2 regions of the Staphylococcus sp. HMSC068C09 genome follow, and region 2 is predicted to be linked to the other one. Evidence: riboswitches for the same ligand, from Rfam matches in the RefSeq annotation. Region 2 holds a riboswitch; the other holds the start of a gene.
The links. A riboswitch is a leader RNA that binds a small molecule or an ion and turns the genes downstream of it on or off. The one in region 2 is predicted to bind FMN.

Region 1: it holds a riboswitch for FMN, as region 2 does, so the genes downstream of both, ribD (bifunctional diaminohydroxyphosphoribosylaminopyrimidine deaminase/5-amino-6-(5-phosphoribosylamino)uracil reductase RibD) here and HMPREF2930_RS03560 (ECF transporter S component) in region 2, are expected to answer to the same signal.

Annotation. Positions count from the first base shown of each region.
Region 1 covers NZ_KV813720.1:1,889-10,700, forward strand. The annotation lists gene HMPREF2930_RS00295 (FAD/NAD(P)-binding protein) at 1-931, shown strand, start outside; FMN riboswitch at 1,082-1,217, shown strand; gene ribD (bifunctional diaminohydroxyphosphoribosylaminopyrimidine deaminase/5-amino-6-(5-phosphoribosylamino)uracil reductase RibD) at 1,339-2,382, shown strand; gene ribE (riboflavin synthase) at 2,389-3,021, shown strand; gene HMPREF2930_RS00310 (bifunctional 3,4-dihydroxy-2-butanone-4-phosphate synthase/GTP cyclohydrolase II) at 3,033-4,217, shown strand; gene ribE (6,7-dimethyl-8-ribityllumazine synthase) at 4,230-4,688, shown strand; gene HMPREF2930_RS00320 (proline dehydrogenase family protein) at 4,740-5,741, opposite strand; gene HMPREF2930_RS00325 (alpha/beta fold hydrolase) at 5,950-6,777, shown strand; gene HMPREF2930_RS00330 (transcriptional regulator, SarA/Rot family) at 7,074-7,475, shown strand; gene HMPREF2930_RS00335 (tRNA 5-(aminomethyl)-2-thiouridylate-methyltransferase MnmM) at 7,536-8,096, opposite strand; gene HMPREF2930_RS00340 (tRNA modification radical SAM protein MnmL/YtqA) at 8,093-8,812, opposite strand, start outside.
Region 2 covers NZ_KV813753.1:223,092-231,903, reverse strand. The annotation lists gene ebpS (elastin-binding protein EbpS) at 8-1,534, opposite strand; gene HMPREF2930_RS03575 (RecQ family ATP-dependent DNA helicase) at 1,682-3,061, opposite strand; gene HMPREF2930_RS03570 (helix-turn-helix domain-containing protein) at 3,042-4,007, opposite strand; gene HMPREF2930_RS03565 (ferredoxin) at 4,104-4,352, shown strand; gene HMPREF2930_RS03560 (ECF transporter S component) at 4,436-4,981, opposite strand; FMN riboswitch at 5,046-5,173, opposite strand; gene HMPREF2930_RS03555 (ATP-binding protein) at 5,419-7,185, opposite strand; gene HMPREF2930_RS03550 (response regulator transcription factor) at 7,169-7,894, opposite strand; gene HMPREF2930_RS03545 (pseudouridine synthase) at 8,101-8,812, opposite strand, start outside.

The DNA of each region.
Region 1 (8,812 bases), on a different contig from region 2:
TGTACAAGAATCTGATGATATTGCTATTATTGGAACAGGATTAGCTAGTTTAGATGTAGTGCGTTATGTAGCGTTTCATCATCCTAAACTACCTATCACAATGACGAGTCGTTCTGCTCAATTGCCTAGCGTAAGAGGAAACATGAAAAAAATTGAGTTTCAATGTTTAACAAAATCTAAATTTAATGATATTAAAGATAAGTACTTTGGAAATGTGCCATTAGAGAAAGCATTCGATTTATTTAAAGAAGAGTGTGATTTAAATGGTATTGATTTACAGAAATTGGTTCACCGCCGAACAGGAGATACGATTAAAGATTTAAATTATGATTTAGAACATCCAGATGAGATAGGTATATTCCAAACATTAATAGAGAATGTCAAAGAAAATTTAAATTGGATTTGGAATAGTTTTAGTCGTCAAGATCAAATTGAATTCGATAAACGTTTCACTAAAATTATTCAACTTAACTCAAACCCTATGCCTCCAAGAACTGCAAAACTCATCAAGCAATTAATAAAAGATGGTTCATTAGTGATTAGAAAGGATTTAGAAAATGTGGTACATAAAAATGGACTATTTAATTTAAAATTTAAAAATGATGAACAATGGTATCCACATCATATTATTATTAATGCAACAGGTTCTAAAACACATTTAAAAGATTTAGATGAAGATGATCAATTTATCTTAAATCTTCAAAATCGACAAATTGTTCAAGCCCATCCTATGGGTGGAATACAAATTATCCCAGAAACAAATCAGGTGATTAGTCCAAGATATGGTACTTTAAATAATATGATTGCTATTGGACAAATCACTAATGGAGTAAATAAATTGCGGAATGGAGTAAAAATGATTGTTAATCAAGCGGTAAGTGCAGTGGATTATTTATATGAAATTCGAAAAGAATTTGATTATACAGTATAATGCTTTACACAATAATGAATAAATATCTCTTTAAGAGTTAAATTTAAAAATCAAATTGAAATTCTTTATTTGTAATTTTCCAAAAATAAATGTAAGATGATATATGTAGTACTAAACTACGATGACTCAAATTTAATCACAATTTCATACGTATTCTTTCGGGGCAGGGTGTAATTCCCAACCGGCAGTAATTAAGCCTGCGACCCACTTAATCTTAATTTATTAAGTGGCTGATCTAGTGAGACTCTAGAGCCGACAGTAAAAGTCTGGATGGGAGAAAGAATCAATCACATCATTACTGAATGATGTATAAGCATGCACAATATAAAAATTGTAGTACGCTTATTTAAGTATATACATGCCCTATGCCTGTGAAACAGGTATGGGGTTTTTTTAGAGGTGATAAATTGAGTGAATTTATGAAATATGCAATTCAATTAGCACAAATGGTGAAGGGACAAACTGGAGTTAATCCTCCTGTTGGCTCAGTTGTTGTGAAGGATGGGCGTATTGTGGGACTAGGTGCACATTTAAAGCAAGGAGAGAAACATGCGGAAGTTCAGGCTTTAGATATGGCACAAGATAAAGCAAAAGGCGGCACCATTTATATTTCTCTTGAACCCTGTACACATTATGGGTCAACACCACCTTGTGTGAATAAAATTATTGAACATGGGCTTAGTAAAGTGATTTATGCTGTAAAAGATACGACGTTATCTTCTGAGGGAGATATCATTCTTGAAAAGGCAGGTATTGAAGTTGAATATCAATATTCAGAAGAAGCTTTTGCTTTGTATGAAGATTTCTTCAAAGCAAAACAACATAAAATCCCTGAAATTACAGTAAAAGTCTCGACTTCGTTAGATGGGAAACAAGCGACTGATAGTGGACAAAGTCAATGGATTACGAATAAAGCTGTAAAACAAGATGTATATCGTTTAAGACATACTCATGATGCCGTATTAACTGGTAATGGAACGCTTGAAGCGGATAATCCACAATATACAACACGTATTCAAGATGGTAAACATCCAATAAGAATCATACTATCTAAGCGAGGTCAAATTGATTATTCAAAACAGATATTTCACGATCAATTAAGTGAAATTTGGATTTATACTGAAAATCATGAACTAAAAAGTCCAAGTCATCATATAAAAATAATATATTTAGAAACATGTAATTTAAAATCTATTTTATCTGATATATATCAAAGAGGTGTTGGCAGATTATTAGTAGAAGCTGGGCCTCATATAACTTCAGAATTTCTCCAATCTAATTATTTAGACCATCTTATTATTTATTATGCCCCGAAAATAATAGGCGGTATTGGAAAAAATCAATTTTATCAAACTGATAATGTCATTGATTTAGCTAATGCGCCACAATTTGAAGTGATTTCTACCGAGTCTATTCAACAAAATATTAAAATGACATTGCGAAAGAAGTGAAGATAAATGTTTACAGGTATCGTTGAAGAAATAGGTACTGTAAAGCGTATTCGCACTCAACAATCCGTAAGGACATTAGATATTTCATGTCAAAAAATTATAGAAGATATGCATATTGGTGATTCTATAAGCGTAAATGGTGCGTGTTTAACAGTCATTGATTTTAAACAAAATCAATTTTCTGTCCAAGTGATTAAAGGTACTGAAAATAAAACCTATTTAGCTAATATTAAAGAAAATGATGAAGTCAATCTTGAACGTGCAATGTCAGGTAGTGGACGTTTCGGAGGACATTTTGTATTAGGTCATGTAGATGCAAAAGGAACAATTATAAATATCAGAGAAACGCCTAATTCACGCATTGTATCTATTAAGGCATCGGACTCGGTCATCAAACAAATGGTTAAGCAAGGTTCTATTACTGTTGATGGCGTAAGTTTAACAATTTTTGACTTGCATCAACATAGTTTTGATATCCATCTTATTCCTGAAACAAGACGTTCAACGATTCTTTCTAATAAAAAAATGGGCGATGAAGTTCATCTTGAAACAGATGTATTATTTAAATATGTTGAAAGTATAGTTGGTAAAAATAAATCTGATTTATCAGTTGATAAATTAAAAGCATATGGTTTTTAGGAGGGGCTTAAATGAAATTCGATAGCATTGAAGAAGCGTTAGAAGCATTAAGAAATGGCGATAGTATTATTGTAGTAGATGATGAAGATCGTGAAAATGAAGGTGACTTAATTGCAGTCACTCAATGGATGAAAGATGATACCATTAATTATATGGCCAAAGAAGCGCGTGGATTAATTTGTGCTCCTATAAGTTCACAGATTGCTGAACGTCTAAATCTTAAAACTATGGTTGATGGTAATACAGATGAATACGGTACAAATTTCACTGTAAGTATCGATCATATCTCTACTACTACAGGAATTAGTGCATTTGATCGTACAGCAACAGCGAAAGCGTTAATTAATCCTGATTCTAAACCAGAAAGTTTCCATAAACCAGGACATTTATTTCCTTTAGTGTCTAAAGAAAAAGGTGTATTAGTTAGACCAGGACATACGGAGGCTGCTGTAGATTTAGCTAAATTAACTGGTGCTGCACCTGCTGGAGTTATATGTGAGATAATGAATGACGATGGTACGATGGCAAAAGGTAATGAATTACAACAATTTAAAGAGCGTCATCAATTAAAAATGATTACAATTGAAAGTTTAATTAATTATCGTCGCAAACAAGAAAGCGAAGGTATTGAACTTAAAGCAACTGTAAAAATGCCAACGGATATTGGTGATTTTAAAATGTATGGTTTTCAATCTCAATATACACATGAAGATATTGTTGTACTTGGCAAAGGAGAACCACGTACAACTGAAAATGTAAGACTACATTCTGCTTGTTTAACAGGTGATATTTTCCACAGTCAACGATGTGATTGTGGCGCTCAATTAGAAGCATCAATGAAATATATAAATGATCATGGTGGATTAATTATTTATTTACCACAAGAGGGTAGAGGCATTGGTTTAATGAATAAACTAAAAGCTTATGAATTAATTGAGCAAGGACATGATACGGTTACTGCAAACTTAGCATTAGGTTTTGATGAAGACTTAAGAGATTATCATATAGCTGCTCAAATTCTTAAATATTTTAATGTTCAACAAGTTAATTTATTAAGTAATAATCCTAAGAAATTTGAAGGCTTGGAAGATTATGGTATAAAAGTTGCAGATCGTACAGAAATTATTGTGCCAGAAACGGAACATAATCATCATTATATGGAAACAAAAAAATTGAAAATGGGACATCTTATTTAGGAGGAATTTAGAATGAATTTTGAAGGTAAATTAGTCGGTACAAATTTAAAAGTTGCAATAGTAGTGAGTAGATTTAATGATTTTATTACCAATCGTTTATTAGATGGAGCGAAAGATACATTAGTAAGACATGGTGTAGATGAAGATAACATTGATGTTGCGTATGTACCAGGTGCATTTGAAATTCCACTTGTTGCTAAAAAATTAGCGCAAAAAAATGATTATGATGCAGTGATTACTTTAGGCTGTGTCATTAGAGGTGCAACATCTCATTATGACTATGTTTGTAATGAAGTTGCTAAAGGCGTATCAAAAGCAAATGATGTTACGAATACACCAGTTATTTTCGGTGTTTTAACAACTGAAAGTATTGAACAAGCAGTTGAAAGAGCGGGTACGAAAGCAGGTAATAAAGGTGCAGAAGCGGCAGTAAGTGCAATTGAAATGGCAAACTTACTTAAACAGTTTTAATTAATGTAGAGCGTCTCGATAATTTTAAGGATTATCGAGACGCTCTGTATTTCAACGTTTTAGTAATTTCACAATACTAGATACTAATGTAAGTGTTCCTAAAGCTAGTCCACTAACTAAGCCAATTTTTTTTAGTGCTTCTGTTGAAATAAATTCTTGATAGGCAAGGGAAAGATTTTGAGGTCTCTCAGCCAGGCGACGCATGAAATAAGCAAACCAGTCATTGCCATATGGAACATAAACGGTAAAGTGATATCCTTGTCTAGCAATCTCTTCTGCTAATTCATTACGAAAACCATACAACATTTGAAATTCAAAAGTGCTTTTTTCAATATGATGATCTTTGACAAATTGTTTAACATGGTTAATGATTTTATCATCATGTGTTGCAATTGACGTAAAGTTTTTGGCATTAAGTAAACGTTTTTCAATAATATTTATATAATTTTTATCTATATCTTTTTTACTTTGATAAGCAATCGTATCATTTTCTTTATAAGCGCCTTTGACCAGTCTTAATCGTAATTCTGGGTACTTATCAATTAATTTCTCTGCATCATAAAGGTATCCTTGAATAACTGTACCGACATTTCTAAATTCTCCTTTTAACCTGTCTAAAATCTGTAATGTTTGTGATAAGCTATTATATTTTTCCATATCAATATTAATATGCATATTATCATAGGTATTAGCCTTTAATAAAATGTCTCTTAAATTTTGATAGGCTAACTCAGTATCAAATTCACCGCCTAATGAACTCACTTTCACCGACATATGTGCACTCACTTGATATTTATTAATAGCTTCCATTATCTCAAGAATTTCATTTTTAGCTTGAGTCGCTGCTGCTTTAGTATTAACAAATTCTCCAAGATTATCTACAGTAACATCAATATGTTTAGCGTTTAAACGTTCAATTGTATCAATGAGTTGTTCTATAGTATTACCCGCAACAACTCTATTAGCCCCCATGGTAGGTCCGATTTTTTTAGCCATTTCATTTAAATATGTAATATTTGATAATGTTATGAAAAAATCTCTGAATAAAGACATATCTATTCCTCCATCCCACTCGTATCTATCTCTATAACAAGTTTAGCATGAATACATCGTTTAAGAAAGCGTTTACATTTAGGAGGTAAAATACGTTTAAATTCATTAGTCATAAATTAAGAGAATCTATATACTGTTTAACAACAATTAAAGGTATAATTTGATATAATACATTTGATAAACATTCAATTAGAGAGGATTCAAAAATATGTGGAAGTGGGAAACAGAACATGACGCTAAAGGCGTAATCATCATAGTACATAATATGTTAGAACATACTGGTAGATATGCGTATGTGATTACGATGTTGAGACGTAATGGTTATCACGTAATTATGGGTGATTTACCTGGACAAGGTCAAACTTCACGAGCTAACAGAGGTCAACTACAACGTTTTGAAATTTACCATGAACAGTTAGTTGAATGGATAAAAATTGCAAACGAATATAAATTACCAACATTTGTTATGGGTGTTGGATTAGGTGGTTTAATTATTCTCAATTTACTTGAAAAGACTGAACTACCTATTGAGGGCATATTACTACTCTCTCCAATGCTTGAATTTAAGAAAAATTATAAAACACGAAAAAATATGTTTATATCTAATATTGGAAAGAGCTCAAAAGGTACACAATTTAAATTAGGAATAGATTATGAAGATTTAACTCGTAATTCAGAAGTGATTAATGAGACAAATCATGACGGATTGATGTTAAAGAAAGTATCTTACAAATGGTTTAACATTATTAATGAAACGATGAAAGACACATCACAACATATTAAAGATATCAAACCGTTACCCACTTTATTAATGTATGGTACCGAAGATAAAATTTTAGAAACATCTTCAATAGATATTTTAAAACAACAATTTCTTGCAGATGAATTTTATTTTAAAGCGTGGAAAGGGTTTTATCATGAGATTCACAATGAACCTGAACGAGATCAAGTCATGAGATATATATTAACTTTCTTGAATAATAGCGTAAATACAATGGGATTTATTGTACAAGAAGAAGATATTGAGGAAGTATAAGATAATCTTTAAAAATCTATAAAGAATAGCTCGTAGAAGACAGATATCTACGAGCCTATTCTATATCAAAATTATGGTTATAATATTATAAATGAGCTAAAATTACAATATAAGTAGAATTATAACTATCAATTACTTTTTATAAATTGTATGAATTTAGTATTAGAATTATAATATAAATATTGATTTAAAAAATATAGTTGATATATTATTAAAAAATACCAAATCGTATAAACTTAATAATAAATTGAATTATAGTTATTATACATAATATGAGAGATCAAGGGGAATGAATGATGAAATTACAAAAAAAAGAAACGGTATCTATGGTATTGAAATTAGAGAAATTATTGAAGGATATAGATTCTATATTTAGAATTATTTATGAGAAGTATCATTTAAATAAAGAAGAAGTACTTATTTTATTAACGTTATGGGAAAAGGGGCCTATGACATTAAAAGAGATGGATCAATACGTTAATATCAAGTCATATAAACGAACAAGAACGTATAATAATTTAGTTCAATCTGATTGGGTTTACAAAGAGCGTCCAATTGACGACGAACGTACGGTTATTATCCATTTTAATGAAGAAAAAAATAAATATAGAAATGAATTATTAGATTTTATTACTACTATTATTAAAAGAAAATATGAATCTTTAGAAAATAGTTTGAATTCATTGATGAGCGTTTAATATAAAAAAACCCATAAATTAAAACTACGATTTGATGTTTTAATTTATGGGTTTTAAAATTTAACGTTTTTCAATCGCACATATAAAAGGTGCATGATTAACTTGATTGATAAATTGATATTTTAATATGTGTGCTTTACTTTGATCAAAGTTTTCGAGATATTTTAATAATTCATCTCTTTCGATTTGTCCTTCCTCATGTCCATGATAAATCACTAGTACAATAATACCTTCTGTACTTAATAGTTTAAAAATACTTTCAATAGCTTGAATAGTGGTTTCAGGTTTAGTAACAATGGATTTATCACCTTTAGGCAGATATCCCAAATTGAAAATAGCTGCATCCACGTTTCCGATGATATCACTTGGTATATCATTTAAGATATTTTCATGTCCATCATGTATCAATGTAACATGTTTAAAAGGTGCTATTTTTTCTTTTGTATGTTCAATAGCTTCTTTTTGTATATCGAAACCAAACACTTTGCCATTTGGAACCTGTTTAGCTAAAAATAGGGTATCATGGCCGTTACCACAGGTAGCATCAATAACAATACTATCTTCTTGAATATGTTGCTTAATAAGTGTTTTAGCAAAAGGAAGAATGCGTTCTAATTTCATGAATTCACCTTAGTATTAGATGTGTAAAACTTACCTTGATAAGATTCACGACGTGCTAATTCATCATCTATTTCATTGAGAACTTCCCACTTGTTAACACTCCACATTGGTCCTACCATTAAATCAATCGGTCCATCTCCAGTAATACGATGAATAATCATGTCTGGCGGAAGGATTTCAAGTTGATCACACACTAAGTTTGTATAATCTTCTTGCGTCATAAATTCAAGCATACCTTTTTCGTATTGTTTAACCATTGGTGTACCTTTAAGTAAATGTAATAAATGGATTTTAATACCTTGAACATCCATTTGTGCCACTTCTCGTGCTGTTTCCATCATCATATGATAATCTTCACCTGGTAAGCCATTAATGATGTGTGTACATACGTTAATATTATGTTTACGCAATTTAGCTACACCTTCGTAATACGTTTGCATATCGTGAGCACGATTAATTAAATCAGAGGTCTTTTGATGAACTGTTTGAAGACCAAGTTCCACCCATAAATAAGTACGTTGATTTAGTTCAGCTAAGTATTCAACCACATCATCTGGCAGACAATCTGGACGTGTAGCGATAGATAAACCAATAACTCCTTCTTCTTTTAACACAGGTTCATATTTTTCTTTTAAAACTTCTACAGGTGCATGGGTATTAGTAAATGCTTGGAAGTAAGCAATATATTTACCTTCACTCCATTTTTCATGCATTCG
Region 2 (8,812 bases):
TCAGATATTATTGAGGAATAACTAATTTTTGACCATTTACAATATTATTACTAGTTAAGCCATTAGCTCGTTTTAATTTATTTACATTTTCAACTGTACCTTCACCATAGTATTGAATTGCAATACGATATAAATTATCATTACCAGATACTACGTGAGTTTGTTGGCCAACACTATTACTTGATTGTGTGTTATTTTGAGTTGATTGAGAATTTGAGTTATTATCTGAACTTGATGAATTATTATATACATTTGATTTATTGTTATCATTTTCAGATGTTGCATTTTCAGTAGAATTTTTATCATTATTATCATTTGATGTACTGTTTTCTGTTGTAGCTACTTCATTTGACTCATCACTATCTTTTTTAGTGCTATTATCTGATTCACTTGATTTATCTTCTTTTGTTGCTGCTGTTTCATTTGATTGGTCTTTTTCATTTGTAGCATTGTCTTTGTCTTTATCTTTATCTTTGTTCTCAGTTTGTTCTGTTTTATTATCTGCAGTGTTATTATTCTTATCTTTATGGTCATTGTTAAGATACATGCCAATAAAAATAGCTAGAGCAGCTAAAATAAGTAATAAAGCTATGAGTGGAAGTAAAATTCCCATTAAACCACGTTTTTTCTTACCGTTATGTGCTTGGAAACCATCATTATCTTCGTATTCACGATGTTTATCATCATCATGATGATTTAGATTGTTATGTTCATTATGATGTTTATGTTTAGAAGCAGCAGCACCAGCAGCACCTGCTCCAGCTGCGCCAGCACCGACTGCAGCAGCTTTTTTGCCTTTATTTCCTTTTTTTCTGTGATGTTTATTATCTAGTTCATTATTATCTTCGTTGTCATGTTGAACACTTCTATTTTCATTATCTCTATAATTTTCCTCATCATGACGATTATTTTTACGTTTTTTATTACGTGATGCTTTTGCTCCAACAGCTCCAGTAGCAGCAGCTCCTCCAGCAATGGTTGCATCTTTTCCGATTTTGGAATGATGATCTTCATGTCTATCATTATCTTGATCAAAATCACGATGACGACGATGATCACTATTCATTCTATCATCACTATTATCATCATTTTCATAACTATCGTCCTCAAAACGATGATTAGAATTATTACGACGATCATCATCATTATGACGATCATTTAAATTAGAATGACGGTTGCGTTCATCATAATGCTCATCTATATTGGAACGTTGATTATTCTCATCATTCTCGTGATTATGATGAGAGTTACTTTCGTTATGTACTTTGTCAAATGTTTCCTCATCATAACGGTCATCTAATGAACCTTCTTCATAATCATTAACCTGATCGTTAAATTTTTTGTTACGACTAGAAGATTGGTTTCTTCTTCTTTGTCGTCTTTGTGCATTTCTTGGTGGAAACTGTTGATCAGTTTCATTGTTAAAATTGTCTATTTCATCGTTAGTTTCATTATTTACACGATCGAATTGATCGTTTGAATCTATCGATTGTCGATTTTTTTCAAAATCATCCTTAAAATTATCTCTAGACATAGTCAACATCCTTTCTTTTTCTTATTTTAATTGTCACATTATTTATACCCAAGTAATGCATAAATATGTATCATTTTTTAAATTTCTTATAAATCATTTTGTAATTTAATTATATCCTGTATAAAATATTTTAGTAAAGTAAAGTCACTAAACTCTAAATAAGTTTTTAATTTTTTCATTGAAAGTAAATTGTCTTTTAACTTTTTTTCTGTTGTAACACTCAATTTTACTTAAATCTGAATCATTGTCACAACATTCATTAGATTGATTAGGAGATTCTCCAAAAAATTCCAGTAAAAATTTTCTTCTACATTGATCTATACGAGTATAACCTATGATTCTTTGATAACCAGCTTGTTTACGTATATATGAGGTTTTAAAAATGTGTTTCAATTCTTTAAATGTATAATTTTGGTGTAATACTGTTAAAATTTCTTCTTTATTAGGTGGAAGGAATGCGCCTAACTCAAAAGTTTCGACATCTTCTGATACGATAGCATCATTAAAGAGTAACGTCTCTAGAATATAAGCATCGTCTGGTTGATATAGACTAATCGCTTGACTTTGTTTTCCATCTCTCCCAGCTCGTCCAATTTCTTGTAAATAATTTGAAGGACTAGATGATAAATGAAAATGAATAACAGTCCGAATGTCTTTTTTATTAACCCCCATTCCAAAAGCACTAGTAGCTACAATAACTGGAATAAAATTATTAATAAATTGATTTTGAACAGTTTGACGTTCTTGATAAGTTAAATCCCCATGATAAATACCAGTTAAATATCCATGTTGATAAATGAGTTTTGCGAGTTGTAAGCATATTTTCTTAGATGATACATAAATAATTGTGGGACCTGAAGATTCAATAAATTTCAATAACCATTCTATTTTTTCGTCGTCATCCTTGAAATTAAAATGTGATAACGAAATATTTTTACGATTCATAGTAGTTTGTATAGTGTTTAATTTAACTTTTAAAATATGTTCTAAATCACTTGTTAAATGTGGCGGTGCAGTAGCAGTTAATGCTAAAATAGTCGCTAATTTAAAATGATGAGTGATTTGACCAATAAGTGCGTAATGCGGTCTAAAATCATATCCCCATTCTGATAAGCAATGTGCTTCATCTAATACTACTAAACCAAATGGAATGTTTTTAATTAAATTGAAATGATGAGATTGAAGAATAAATTCAGGACTTAGAAATATAAAACGACTTTGATTTAATACATTGATATTTTCTTTTTTTTCTTGTTCATCCATACCTGAATGAATACACACAACCCTTCGTTCACCTTGAGATTTAAGTTGCATCACTTGGTCATCCATTAAAGAAATTAGCGGTGAAATAATAAGAGTAGGTTTTTGTTGCATATAAGTTGGAAATTGATAACACAGACTTTTCCCACTACCTGTTGGCAAAACACCAAGTGTATGATTGCCTTGTAATACACTTTCTATGACCTCTTTCTGACCTGGGTGAAAACTTTCATGTCCAAACCATTGTTTAAGATTGTTCTCTAACATTCATTTCACCTCTTTCTATCCCAACAATCATGAGTTTAATTTCAAAGTATGATAAATGATCAAACTCTTGTTTATATCGTTTTAATCTTTCTCCTTTATGCTCTGTATAGTATTGAGTAAATTGAAAAATATCTTTTTTCTCCACATAATTTTCGTAATTTTTCTCATAACCTTTAATAAATAATTCTAAAATATGATCTTCTATTGTATTAAGTTTAACATTCTGTGCAATTGCGATTTCATTTAAACTCAAACCTTGATGAAGATATTGTTGAGTAATAGATGTTTTATTTAATAATGATGAAAGAATAATACATTCAGACAATATAGGATAACGTTGTTTATTTTCAATTTCACTTCCTAAGGTGACTAAATTATTCAATTCTAATGTATATAATTTTGAAATAGAAATATTCTCAATCAAACTTACCTGTTGTCTTGTATACATAGGCTCATCATAACCATGCAAATAATAATGAAGGTAACACTTATTATTATTATTTAAACTGATTGCTTGAAATAAATCAGTCACTTCATTTTCAAAGTCTTTTATTAAATCATTTTCAATAATAGTTCCATAAACCTTTTTAACTTTATTTTGAATAATAACCTGTTGGTTCATTGGTACGAATTTAAGTTGATGATGGAGATATTGAGATATCGTCTGAATTAATAATTGAATACATTTAAAAGTATTATTAAGACTATCATAAGTGAATCGAGGATGCACCTTGATATTTAATTCTTTTATATCATTTTTATTTAAAAGTCGTTCAAATGTCTGATATTTTAATTTAGGTAAACTATGATATAATGATAAAAGTTGTTGAGAGCTCGCATCAAAAAACGTTTGATGTGACTTTTTTCCACTTAAAATATTATATATACTTTTATTAGTTTTATAATTGAATGAGTGATGTTTAACATAACTAATCATTTCTTGCATGAGTGAACTCCTCTTTTATAGAACTTTTATATCTAGAATATAATAAAATTATTTATTATGACTAGTGTAGCATTTTTATCAAAGGAGGCGAATAAAATGGCAAAGTACACAATCGTTGATATGGATACATGTATTGCTTGTGGTGCTTGTGGCGCTGCTGCACCAGATATTTACGATTATGATGACGAAGGTATTGCTTTCGTAATCCTTGACGATAATCAAGGTACTGCAGAAGTACCAGAAGAATTATATGAAGATATGGAAGATGCTCTTGAAGGCTGTCCAACTGATTCAATTAAAATTGAAGAAGAGCCTTTTGATGGAGATGCCTTAAAATTTGAATAAATCCGTAAATAAAATTGCATTACCATAATTATAATATAAAACCTCCGATGATTCCTACTAAGAAGTCATCGGAGGTTTTGATTTTATTTCAATACTTTTTTTAAACGGCGATATAGCAAGATAAAAATAATCGATATTACACATCCTTTAATAATATTAAAAGGAATAATACCAGATAAAATAATTACTTTTAAATTAGTAAATACATCACCAAGATTAAATATCATGCCATATAAAGGTAGTAAGACAAAATAATTTAAAATACTTAAAACGATAGTCATTGCAATAGTGCCGGCAACTAATCCTATAATTAGTGAACGACGAGATGAATATTGTTTACGATGACTAACAAAATAAGCTGTTAGTAAAAAACTAGCCCCTGCTAAAAAATTTGCCACAGGCCCAACAGGATCGCCAATATTAAATAAGAAATTTAATATATTTTTAATTAATGCTACAAGAAGACCAGATAAAGGACCAAAAATAAAAGTAGCTAATAAAGTCGGTACATCACTAAAATCTAATGTTAAGTATGGAGGCAAAAATGGTAATGGAAATTTCAAAAATGTTAATATGAATGCAATTGCACTCAACATACTTATGGTAATTAAACGTTTATTTTGTTGCATATTCAGTTTTCTCCTTCCATTCATCTTACTAAGAATTGGAGGATACTTTTACACAACAAAAAACCTCCACCTTCTCCCATCCAGACTATACTGTCGGCTTCAGATTTACACTGAATCAGCCACTTCCATTGAAGCGGGTCGCAGGCTCAAATTACTGCCGGTTGGGAATTACACCCTACCCCGAAGATGAATTATTGAATTTATCATTTAAAATTTATATTACATGAATAACTCCTTCATTGCAATATCTCTGTTTATTTATAAAAATGAGAGATATGGTTCATCAATTTCGTCGACTGATTTTAAATTAATATGAAATGAAATATTAATTTAAAAAAACTATAGATATAAAAACGCTCTTCAAAGTTTTATCTTTAACTTTGAAGAGCATAATCTCAAATAATTTGGATATTTAATCCTATTTTGTCGAAAGTTAATTATTTAGAATCTATAGAAGGTTTAGGTAATTTAATAATAAAGGTTGTGCCTTTATTCACTGTACTTTCTACAGAAATAATTCCGCCATGCTCTTGAATAATCATCTTACTAATAAATAATCCTAAACCAGTTCCTTGTTTACCTCTAGTTCTAGAAGCTTCTACTTTATAAAAACGATCAAATACATGATCAAGATGTTCGGGAGCAATGCCGCTACCTGTGTCTTTTATATTTAAAAATTGGTACTGACTATCTTTATTAGCAGTAATCGTAATTGAATCTCCAGGATGTGTATAGCGTGTTGCATTATCAATTAAGTTTGTGAGTACTTGATCAATTCGATCAGCATCGTAATTCCATAAATCATCTTCATTAATATTTGGTAACAAGTCTATGTTTAGTTCTAAATCTTGTGCTTGTTGACGATATTTAAGTTGTATTTTACGTAATAATGGCATTATAGGCTGTATTTCTTTATTAATGGCTAATCCTTCCGCATCCATTCTTGCAACATTTAAAAGCTCGTTGACAAGGCGATTAAGTCGTTTTGTTTCATCTAATACAATTGATAGTGATTCTTTGATTTCGTTAGGTTCTGTTACAATGCCATCGACTATCGATTCAGTATAACCCTGTAATAACGAAATCGGTGTACGGAGTTCATGGGATACGTTTGCGATAAAATCTTTTTTCATTTGATCAAGATTATGTTCATTTGTCATATCTCTTATGATGATTACAATCCCGCTACGACCATCTTGTTGAATACGATCAATATAGCTCATTATAAACACATAATACTTAGAGTTTATTGTATATTCATTAAACTCTGTACCTTTTGAATGAAATGTGGCATTAATTTGATTTTTAATTTCTGAATAAATAGATTTATCAATTGTCGGTAGTATTTGGTCTGCCATTTTGTTAGATAAAATAATTTCACTTTTATCATTTAAACCCACTACACCTTCAATCATAGAATTAAATAAACGATCACGAATATTTTTTTGAGTAGATAAAGCTTCAATGTGTTCTTGAATTTTATAACTCATATTATTAAACGTATAAGAAAGTTCACCAATTTCATCTTTCGTATTTACTGTTGTTTTTTGAGAGTAATCTCCATTCGATACATTGATTGCCTGTGTACTTAATTTTCTAAGTGGCTTAGTGATACGATTAGATAAAAAGAACGCAAAAATCGTTGAAACAATTAAAAATACAATGGCAGTAATTAAAATAATAATGGTAATTGCATTATTAGTATCTTCAATTGTTTTTAAATCTTGATATATAAATACGCCACTAAACTTAGCATGTTTACGATCTTGAGATTGCATCGGATATCCTAAAAGAATATAAGAATGGGATGCTCCTTTTTCACTTATTGTGACGTTTTGTGTGGCAGATTTCCCTGTATCAAATACTTTATTAAAGTTATCGTTGTTTTGAATTTCTTTTAACATTCTTTTTTTAATCAGATTATATGATTTTTCTGCTGACATATTTTTATTAGACATAATAATAACGCCACCTGTACCATCAATCAATTCCTGACTATGTTGTATGGCAAGTGACTTGTTATCAGCTTTTTCAACAAGATGACTAATCCTTGAAGCATCTTCTCTTATAGCGTTTTCTGTTTGTTGGGTGTAATAATATTGAATAAATGTAATTAATGCTGCACTTAATAAAATTAAAACTGTCGTTACTATAAATATTATAGTTAACCACAGTTTTATAACAACACTATTTAGTCGATTCATCATTTGTATTGACCTCAAATTTGTAACCGACACCCCAAACGGTCTGAATCATATGTGCTGCTTCTTCAGAAACTCGATTTAATTTTTCTCTTAATCGTTTAACATGTGTGTCTACAGTTCTTAGATCACCATAAAATTCATAATGCCAAACTTCTTTTAATAGTTGTTCACGATCAAATACTTTATTAGGTGTTTTTGCTAAGTATATTAATAGCTCATATTCTTTTGGAGTTAAATTCACTTGTTGTTGATCCGCTAATACACGATGTGCATCATTATCGATAATAAGATGATTAAACTCAATGACATCTCTTGCATGTGGTTCGTTTTGTTCTGGTTTAGATGTTTGAGTTCTACGCAGTAATGCTTTCACTCTTAATACGACTTCTCGGGGAGAGAAAGGCTTCACTATATAATCATCTGCACCTGATTCGAATCCTTCCACACGATTGGTTTCTTCGCCTTTAGCTGTAAGCATAATAATAGGCGTATCTTTATGCTCACGTAATTTTGATGACATTTCAATACCATCCATTTCAGGCAACATTAAATCTAAAAGAATGCACGCATAGTCATTTTCCATAGCAAGTTCATATGCTTCTCTACCATCACTTGCTTCATGGATAGTAAACGATTCTCTTTCTAAGTAAAGCTTTAATAATCTTCTGATTCTATCTTCATCGTCTACAATTAATATTTCATTCATCATTACAATATACCTCCTACACATGCTCTATACCATTTTAATTATAGCATATTCACTATATTAAAGCTTTCGATTCAATTGACTTTGTGAAAAAAATAGCAAAATATCTTTTTTGATGTAGGACCTATGATTTATAATTACAGTGAATAAATAAAAAAAGATACACATTGTAATTGAGAAAATACTTTGTATTGTTAAGTTATTTCGAATTAATTACCATTTTCAGCCATATGTCTTAATATTTTCACCTCATGAGGTGTTAATACTCTACCTTCACCTGCATTTAAACCTTTTAAATTAAGATTTCCAAATTCGATTCGTATCAATTTATCGACTGTGTGATTAAAATGTTCGAACATACGTCTAACTTGTCTATTTCTACCTTCGCTAATAGTTATTTCAACCAGTGTCGTATTTTTTTCTTTATTTTGATTTTTTATTTTAACTTGAGCAGGTTGTGTAAAACCATCTTCTAATTCAATTCCTTGTTCTAATGCTTTAACTTCTTCTCTCATTAAATACCCTTTTAATTTTGCAACATATTTTTTCTGAATATGATATCTAGGATGAGTCATCAGGTTAGTAAATTCACCATCATTTGTAAGTAATAATAACCCTGAAGTATCATAGTCTAATCGTCCAACTGGATAAATTCTTGCTTCTAAATCTTTAAAATAATCTGTTACAACCGTTCTACCTCTATCATCTGAAACACTAGTAATCACTTGCGTTGGTTTATAGAACAGAATATAAATTTTATCTTCTTGCTCAATTTTAATTCCTTCAACTTCAACAGTGTCTGAAGATTTAACTTTCGTTCCAAGTTCTGTAACTACTTGACCATTGACTTTTACTTTACCTTCAGTGATTAAAGTTTCTGCCTTTCTTCGAGATGTATATCCACTGTTAGCAATTCGTTTT